Regions from separate parts of the Streptomyces sp. NPDC047042 genome, predicted to be linked through region 3. Evidence: riboswitches for the same ligand, from Rfam matches in the RefSeq annotation. Region 3 holds a riboswitch; each other region holds the start of a gene.
The links. A riboswitch is a leader RNA that binds a small molecule or an ion and turns the genes downstream of it on or off. The one in region 3 is predicted to bind S-adenosylmethionine.

Region 1 (2,259 bases), on a different contig from region 3:
GTCGGATCCAACAACCCGCTCTCGATCAGCTTCTTCGTCACCCCCACCGTCACACCCCCGGCGGTCTCCGCGAAGATCCCCTCCGTGCGCGCGAGCAACCGGATCGCGTCGACCACCTGCTCGTCGTTCACGTCCTCCACCGCACCCCCGGTCCGCCGCGCGATGTCCAGCACGTACGGCCCGTCCGCCGGGTTGCCGATCGCCAGCGACTTGGCGATCGTGTTGGGCTTCTGCGGCCGTACGACGTCGTGCCCGGCCTTGTAGGCCACGGACACCGGCGAGCAGCCCTCCGCCTGGGCACCGAAGATCTTGTACGGCTTGTCCTCGACCAGCCCGAGCTTGATCAGCTCCTGCAGACCCTTGTCGATCTTCGTGAGCTGCGACCCGGAGGCGATGGGCACGACGAGCTGGTCCGGCAGCCGCCAGCCGAGCTGCTCGCAGATCTCGTACGCGAGGGTCTTGCTGCCCTCCGCGTAGTACGGGCGCAGGTTGACGTTGACGAAGCCCCAGCCCTCGCCGGCCGGGTCGCCGATCAGCTCGGAGCAGAAGCGGTTCACGTCGTCGTAGTTGCCCTCGATGCCGACGAGCTCGCCGCCGTACACCGCGGCCATGACGACCTTGCCCTGCTCCAGGTCGTGCGGGATGAACACGCAGGAGCGGAAGCCGGCGCGGGCGGCGGCGGCGCCGACGGCACCGGCCAGGTTGCCCGTGGAGGAGCAGGAGAGGGTGGTGAAGCCGAAGGCGCGGGCGGCCTCCAGGGCCTGGGCGACGACCCGGTCCTTGAAGGAGTGGGTCGGGTTGCCGGAGTCGTCCTTGACGAAGAGCTTGCCGGCGTCGACACCCAGCTCGCGGGCGAGGTTGTCGGCCTTGACGAGCTTGGTCCAGCCGGGGTTGATGTTCGGCTTCTCGGCGACGTCCGCGGGGACGGGCAGGAGGGGCGCGTAACGCCAGATGTTCGCGGGTCCCGCTTCGATGCGCTTGCGGAGTTCCTCGGTGTCGTACGAGGAGAAGTCGTAGGCGATCTCCAGCGGGCCGAAACACTCCTCGCAGGCGAACACGGGACCGAGGGGGACCCGGTGGCCGCATTCGCGACAGGAGAGCGCGGCGGCGGGGCCGAGATCGACGGGGGGAACGGCGGAGGTGACGGAGCCGGTCGTGGTGCTCTCGGCAGTTTGCGCAGCCATGGAGGCGAAACCCTTCCTCATCTTTCTCACGACGCGTTTCGCCGTGAGACGGATTTGGCACCTTCCCGAGCCGGGAGCCTCGCTGACCGTTAGCGGATCACGAGTGCCGACTGGAGGGTTGCCGGGGCTTCATCGGGCCGTATCCCTCTGCCCCTCTGGATGAGCGGTATGAAGTTGTCAGGTTGTGAGCTTGTGAACGCCGCTGCCCTCGGACATGCGATGGTCACCCGCGTTGTTCAAGACTGTAACCGAAGGCTTGGATGGTGGTGGGAGCCGTCCGAACCGCGAGATACAAGATCGCGCTTCCCCCCACGAACGTAAGGGAGAGCCGCACGTGCTGGAAGACGTCGAGCGCTGGCTGAGCACGCGCTCCTGGGCCGCCCGCGACCGCCCGCTCAAGAAGCTGATCGCCGCGAAGCGTTCCTCCAACGCCACGGTGAGTGTCGTCCTGCCCGCGCTCAACGAGGAGGAGACGGTCGGCGAGATCGTCGCCGTCATCCGCCGGGACCTGATGCTGAAGGCGCCGCTGGTCGACGAGATCGTGGTCATCGACTCCGGATCGACCGACCGTACCTCCGAGGTGGCCGCCGCTGCGGGCGCCCGGGTCGTGCACCGCGACGACATCCTGCCGCGCATCCCGGCGGTTCCGGGCAAGGGCGAGGTGCTGTGGCGCTCGCTGCTCGTGACCAGCGGGGACATCGTCTGCTTCGTCGACGCGGACCTGAAGGAGTTCTCGTCGGAGTTCGTCTCCGGGATCGTGGGCCCGCTGCTCACGGACCCGGGTGTCGACCTCGTCAAGGCGATGTACGACCGCCCGCTCGGCACCGAGCTGAATTCGCTCGCCTCCGGCAGGACCGCCGGCCAGGGCGGTCGTGTGACCGAACTCATGGCCCGCCCCCTGCTCAACATGCACTGGCCGCAGCTGGCCGGCTTCGTCCAGCCGCTCGGCGGCGAGTACGCGGCCCGCCGCTCGCTCCTCGAACAGCTCCCGTTCCCCGTCGGCTACGGCGTGGAGCTGGGCATGCTGATCGACGCCCTGCACCTGGTCGGTCTGGACGCGCTCGCGCAGGTCGAC
Region 2 (2,259 bases), on a different contig from region 3:
GGGTACCGGTCGGGAACACGGCGTCGGCGATCTGCTGCCGGTCGACGGCGAACAGGATCGCCTGGCGCACCTTCGCGTCCTTCAGGACGGGACGCGAGTTGTTGAGCCCCAGACCGAACACCACACCGGGGTTGGCCCGCCGCAGGAGGGCGACCTGACCACCCTTGAGCGCCGCCTCGTTGGCCCTGCCGACGCTGGCGATGGCGTCCACCTGGCCGGACTGCAGACTGCCGGCGCGCACACCCGCCTCGGGCACCACCTTGAACACCAGCTTGTCCAGGTACGCCTCCCCCTTCTTGGCCCACAGGGAGGAACCCCAGTCGTATCCGCTGCGCCTGGCCAGGGTCACCGACTGGTTCTGCACGTACTGCTTGAGCACGAACGGCCCGGACCCGATCACCCCTTCGCTGCACTTCTGCTGCGGGGTCCTCTTCACGCTCGCCGACGACTCGATGCCCAGGGAGTGCGTCGAAGTGGCCTGCAGGAACTGGGCGTTGGGCTGTTCGAAGGTCACTCTCACCGTGAGCGGGTCGATCGCGGTGGTGCTCTTGACGCCGCTCAGGTAGCCCTCGGCCAGGGTGCCGAGCGCGCCGAGATCCGGCACCGCGTCGAAGTTGTCCTTGACCACCTGCGCGGTCAGCTTCGACCCGTCGCTGAAGGTGACCCCCGGCCGCAGATGGAACGTGAACGTCCTGGCGTCGGAGCTGATCTCCCAGCTCTTCGCCAGCCACGGCACGATCTTGCCGGTGTCGGGGTCCTGGTCCGTCAGGGAATCCACGATCTGGCGTACCGAGTAGATGGTCTCGTTGCTGGCGACCTGCTGCGGATCGACGCAGCCGGCGTCCGAACCCACCGCGAAGGTCAGGGTGCCACCGGACTGCGGCCGAGCGCTGCCGGCGCCGGAGCCCTCGGCGCCCGACCCGCAGGCGGTCAGCAGAACACTGCTGGTGAGGAGGGCGGTCAGGGCTGCCCATCGGGGGGATCTGAAAACCGGAAGTGTTGTCACGCGGAGGGTTCTCCTACTCGTGTCACCAGGCATGGAGGTGCCGTACGAGGCACACAGCCGTGCGTGGGTGTGCGGCCCCGGCCGGTGCGACACCGGTGGCGGGGGAGCGCTGTGCGACAAGGATCAGGGGGAAGCGGAGTCAGCCACGAGAGAGCGCGGTGACGACCGGCGCATGCCGAACCGCGGCCGACGGCGAGGTGGAACCGTCAGGCCTGACAGAGGCAGCTGGTCGAGCGCTTCAGATCGATGTGGCGTCGGCGCGCGAGCCGCGAGAACACCGTGGCGACGGCGAAGGAGGCACTGGGGTCACTGGCGTGCCGCATACCGCTCCTCCCCCGTCCCAGGCCCCGGTCACGGGGCCACGCGCTTGCGGGGATCATCGGCGATCCTCGCCGGGCTTTCACCTGGAGCACCCCACCGCGCGGGAGGGTTGCCGGTCAGCGAGCCAGGGCTTGACGCTGACACTCAATGCCGTTGGTGATCGTACGGAGCACTCTCGTCGTACGTCAATGGCGGATCCAGGGCCTGAGACGGACCGATCCCCGGCACGCCTGCGGGGCCGGCTCACGAACTGTCGTGATCCCGGGAGGAGTTCGGCGAGGCCGGCCTGGGAGGGCGAGGGGGCCTGGGAGGGGATCACGACGTCGAGGGCGCGGATGCCCGGGACCACGACCCGCTGCTCGGCGAGCGCGGTGACCGGGTCCTCGATCAACCCCGTTCCGCTCGGTTGGGTGTGGAGCCGCCGATGCGTCTCAGTCGTTGCCCAGCGCCATCGAGACCACGACCTTGCCCGCCTTGGTGCGCCCCTGCTCGACATGCGCCATCGCTTCGAGCGTCTGGTCGAACGGGAAGGTGCTGTCGATGACCGGGCGGAGCTTCCCGCTGTCGTACAGCGCGCCCAGTTTGCGCAGCTGGGAGCCGCTGGCCCGCATGAAGAAGAACTCGTAGCGCACTCCCAGCGCCCTGGCCTGCTTGCGGATCTTGCGGCTGAGGGTGTTCATGACCAGGCCCATGAAGGAGGGCGCGCCGAGCTGCTTGGCGAACGCGGCGTCGGGCGGGCCGACGACACTGACGGCGAGGCCGCCGGGCTTCAGCACGGTCAGCGACTTCTCGAGGTTCGCCCCGCCCGCGGCGTCCAGCACCAGGTCGTAGCCGGAGAGCACCTTGGAGAAGTCCTCCTTGGTGTAGTCGACGACGACATCGGCGCCGAGGCTCCTGACCAGCTCCTCGGTCTCGGTGTTCGTGGTGGTCGC
Region 3 (2,259 bases):
TCAAGCACGGCAACCGGGCGGCCTCCTCGGCCTCCGGGGCGTCGGACGTGCTGGGTCAGCTCGGGGTCAATCTGGAGCTGACGCCGAAGCGGGTGGCGGAGGTGGCGGAGGAGGCCGGGATCACCTTCTGCTTCGCGGCCAAGTTCCACCCGGCGATGCGTCATGTGGGCGCCGCGCGCGGCCAGTTGGGCATCCGCACGGTCTTCAACATCCTGGGCCCGCTGACCAACCCCGCCAAGGTCAAAGCCCAGGCGGTCGGGGTCGCGCACCCCCGGATGGCGCCCATCGTCGCCGGTGTCTTCGCCGAGCGCGGCAACTCGTCCCTGGTGTTCCGGGGCGACGACGGCCTCGACGAACTGACGATCACCGCCACCTCCCGGGTGTGGGTCGTCAGGGACGGCAAGGTGACCGAGGAGACCTTCGACCCCCGCGACGTCGGCATCGAACTGGTCCCGGTGGAGGCGCTGCGCGGCGGCGACTCCTCCTACAACGCCGCGGTCGCCCGGCGGCTGCTGGACGGCGAGACCGGGCCCGTACGGGATGCCGTGCTGCTCAACTCGGCGGCGGCGCTGGTGGCGTTGGACCCGGGCCCGGGCTCGCTCGCCGAGCAGATCGGCGCCAAAATGGCGCGGGCCGCGGAGTCCATCGACTCCGGGGCGGCGAAGCGGACGCTCGAGCGGTGGGCGGCGGCCAGCAACTCCTAGCGGCTCCTGGCGACTCCTGGGGTTCCTAGCGACTCCCAGCGGTTCCTCGGTGGTGGGCGTCCCGCGATCCGGACACGGGTTGCGGGACGTCGATCACCTCCGTTACGTTCTCTTCCAGGTCATGAGTGACAGTCATGAGGCCCCGGCCGACTGTCCGGCAACCCTCCGTCCGTGGCGGGGTGCCCCGGGATGAAGACCAGGCCGTAGGCAGCAAGGCTTACGGCAAGCGCGGGCCCCTCTCGACACCAGGGGTCCTGGTCGTTCGAGGGAGTCTTCCGTGAGCAAGCGAATGCGATAGGGCTGCCGAGCCCCGCCTCCGCGCACCCTTTTCACCTTCCTTTCCTGTGCTGAGCCACGTCCGACGTCCGTAGCCATGGGCCGTCCGTGTCCGCTCGCACAGCGATTCCTCTTGTCTCTCACGGGAGTTCGCCATGTCTGTCTCCACCGTTGCCGCCGCCCAGACCGTTTGTGCCCCGCTGCCCGTTCTGGGCCGTGATGTCACCGTCCCGCTCGTCACCGGCGGCGAGGTCACCTACGCGGCGCTCGACTACGCCGCCAGCGCCCCCGCTCTCCAGCGGGTCTGGGACGACGTGGCCGCGTACGCGCCCTACTACGGCAGTGTGCACCGGGGTGCCGGCTACCTCTCCCAGCTGTCGACGGACCTCTTCGAGAACGCCCGCAGGACCGTCACCGAGTTCCTGGACTGCCGCGCCGACGACCAGCTGATCTTCACCCGGTCCACCACCGACTCCCTGAACCTGCTGGCCTCCGCCCTCCCCGACGGCTGCCAGGTCTTCGTCTTCGAGACCGAGCACCACGCCTCGCTGCTGCCCTGGCAGCACGCCCAGGTCACCTACCTCGACGCCCCGCGCACCCCCGAGCAGGCCGTCGCCACCCTCCGCGAGGCCCTCGCCGCCCGCGACCCCAAGGGCCCGGCCCTCGTCTGCGTCACCGGCGCCTCCAACGTCACCGGAGAGCTGTGGCCCGTACGGGAGCTGGCCGCCGCCGCCCACGAGCACGGTGCCCGGATCGTCCTGGACGCCGCTCAGCTCGCCCCGCACCACCCGGTCTCCGTCCAGGACCTGGACGTCGACTGGGTCGCCTTCTCCGGCCACAAGCTGTACGCGCCCTTCGGTTCCGGCGTCCTGGCCGGCCGCGCCGACTGGCTGCGCGCCGCCGACCCGTACCTCGCCGGTGGCGGCGCCAGCCGCAAGGTCACGCGGCGCGAGGACGGGGGAGTGGACGTGGAGTGGCACGACAGTGCGGCGCGGCACGAGGCGGGGTCGCCGAATGTGATCGGTGCCTACTCGATCGCCGCTGCCTGCAACGCCCTCACGGAGGCCGGGTTCGAGTCGCTGGTGGCCCGGGAGCAGTACCTGATCGACACCGTGCGGGCGGGGCTGGCGGAGGTGCCCGAGGTGCGGGTGCTGTCGCTGTTCGGTGACGACGCGCCTCGGGTCGGGGTCATCTCGTTCGTCGTCGAGGGGTGGAACAGCTCGCACTTCGCCGCTGCGCTGTCCGCGGAGTACGGGATCGGGGTGCGGGACGGGTTGTT

Region 1: linked by a shared signal. The riboswitch ahead of thrC (threonine synthase) and the one ahead of ABZ855_RS33360 (aminotransferase class V-fold PLP-dependent enzyme) in region 3 are both predicted to bind S-adenosylmethionine.
Region 2: linked by a shared signal. The riboswitch ahead of ABZ855_RS32795 (ABC transporter substrate-binding protein) and the one ahead of ABZ855_RS33360 (aminotransferase class V-fold PLP-dependent enzyme) in region 3 are both predicted to bind S-adenosylmethionine.

Annotation. Positions count from the first base shown of each region.
Region 1 covers NZ_JBEYVP010000010.1:13,480-15,738, reverse strand. Annotated here, with positions in the region: gene thrC (threonine synthase) at 1-1,184, opposite strand, end outside; SAM riboswitch class I at 1,199-1,350, opposite strand; gene ABZ855_RS13215 (glucosyl-3-phosphoglycerate synthase) at 1,519-2,259, shown strand, end outside.
Region 2 covers NZ_JBEYVP010000032.1:25,273-27,531, forward strand. Annotated here, with positions in the region: gene ABZ855_RS32795 (ABC transporter substrate-binding protein) at 1-1,006, opposite strand, end outside; SAM riboswitch class IV at 1,365-1,479, opposite strand; gene ABZ855_RS32800 (NADP-dependent oxidoreductase) at 1,759-2,259, opposite strand, start outside.
Region 3 covers NZ_JBEYVP010000033.1:8,368-10,626, forward strand. Annotated here, with positions in the region: gene trpD (anthranilate phosphoribosyltransferase) at 1-704, shown strand, start outside; SAM riboswitch class IV at 822-939, shown strand; gene ABZ855_RS33360 (aminotransferase class V-fold PLP-dependent enzyme) at 1,136-2,259, shown strand, end outside.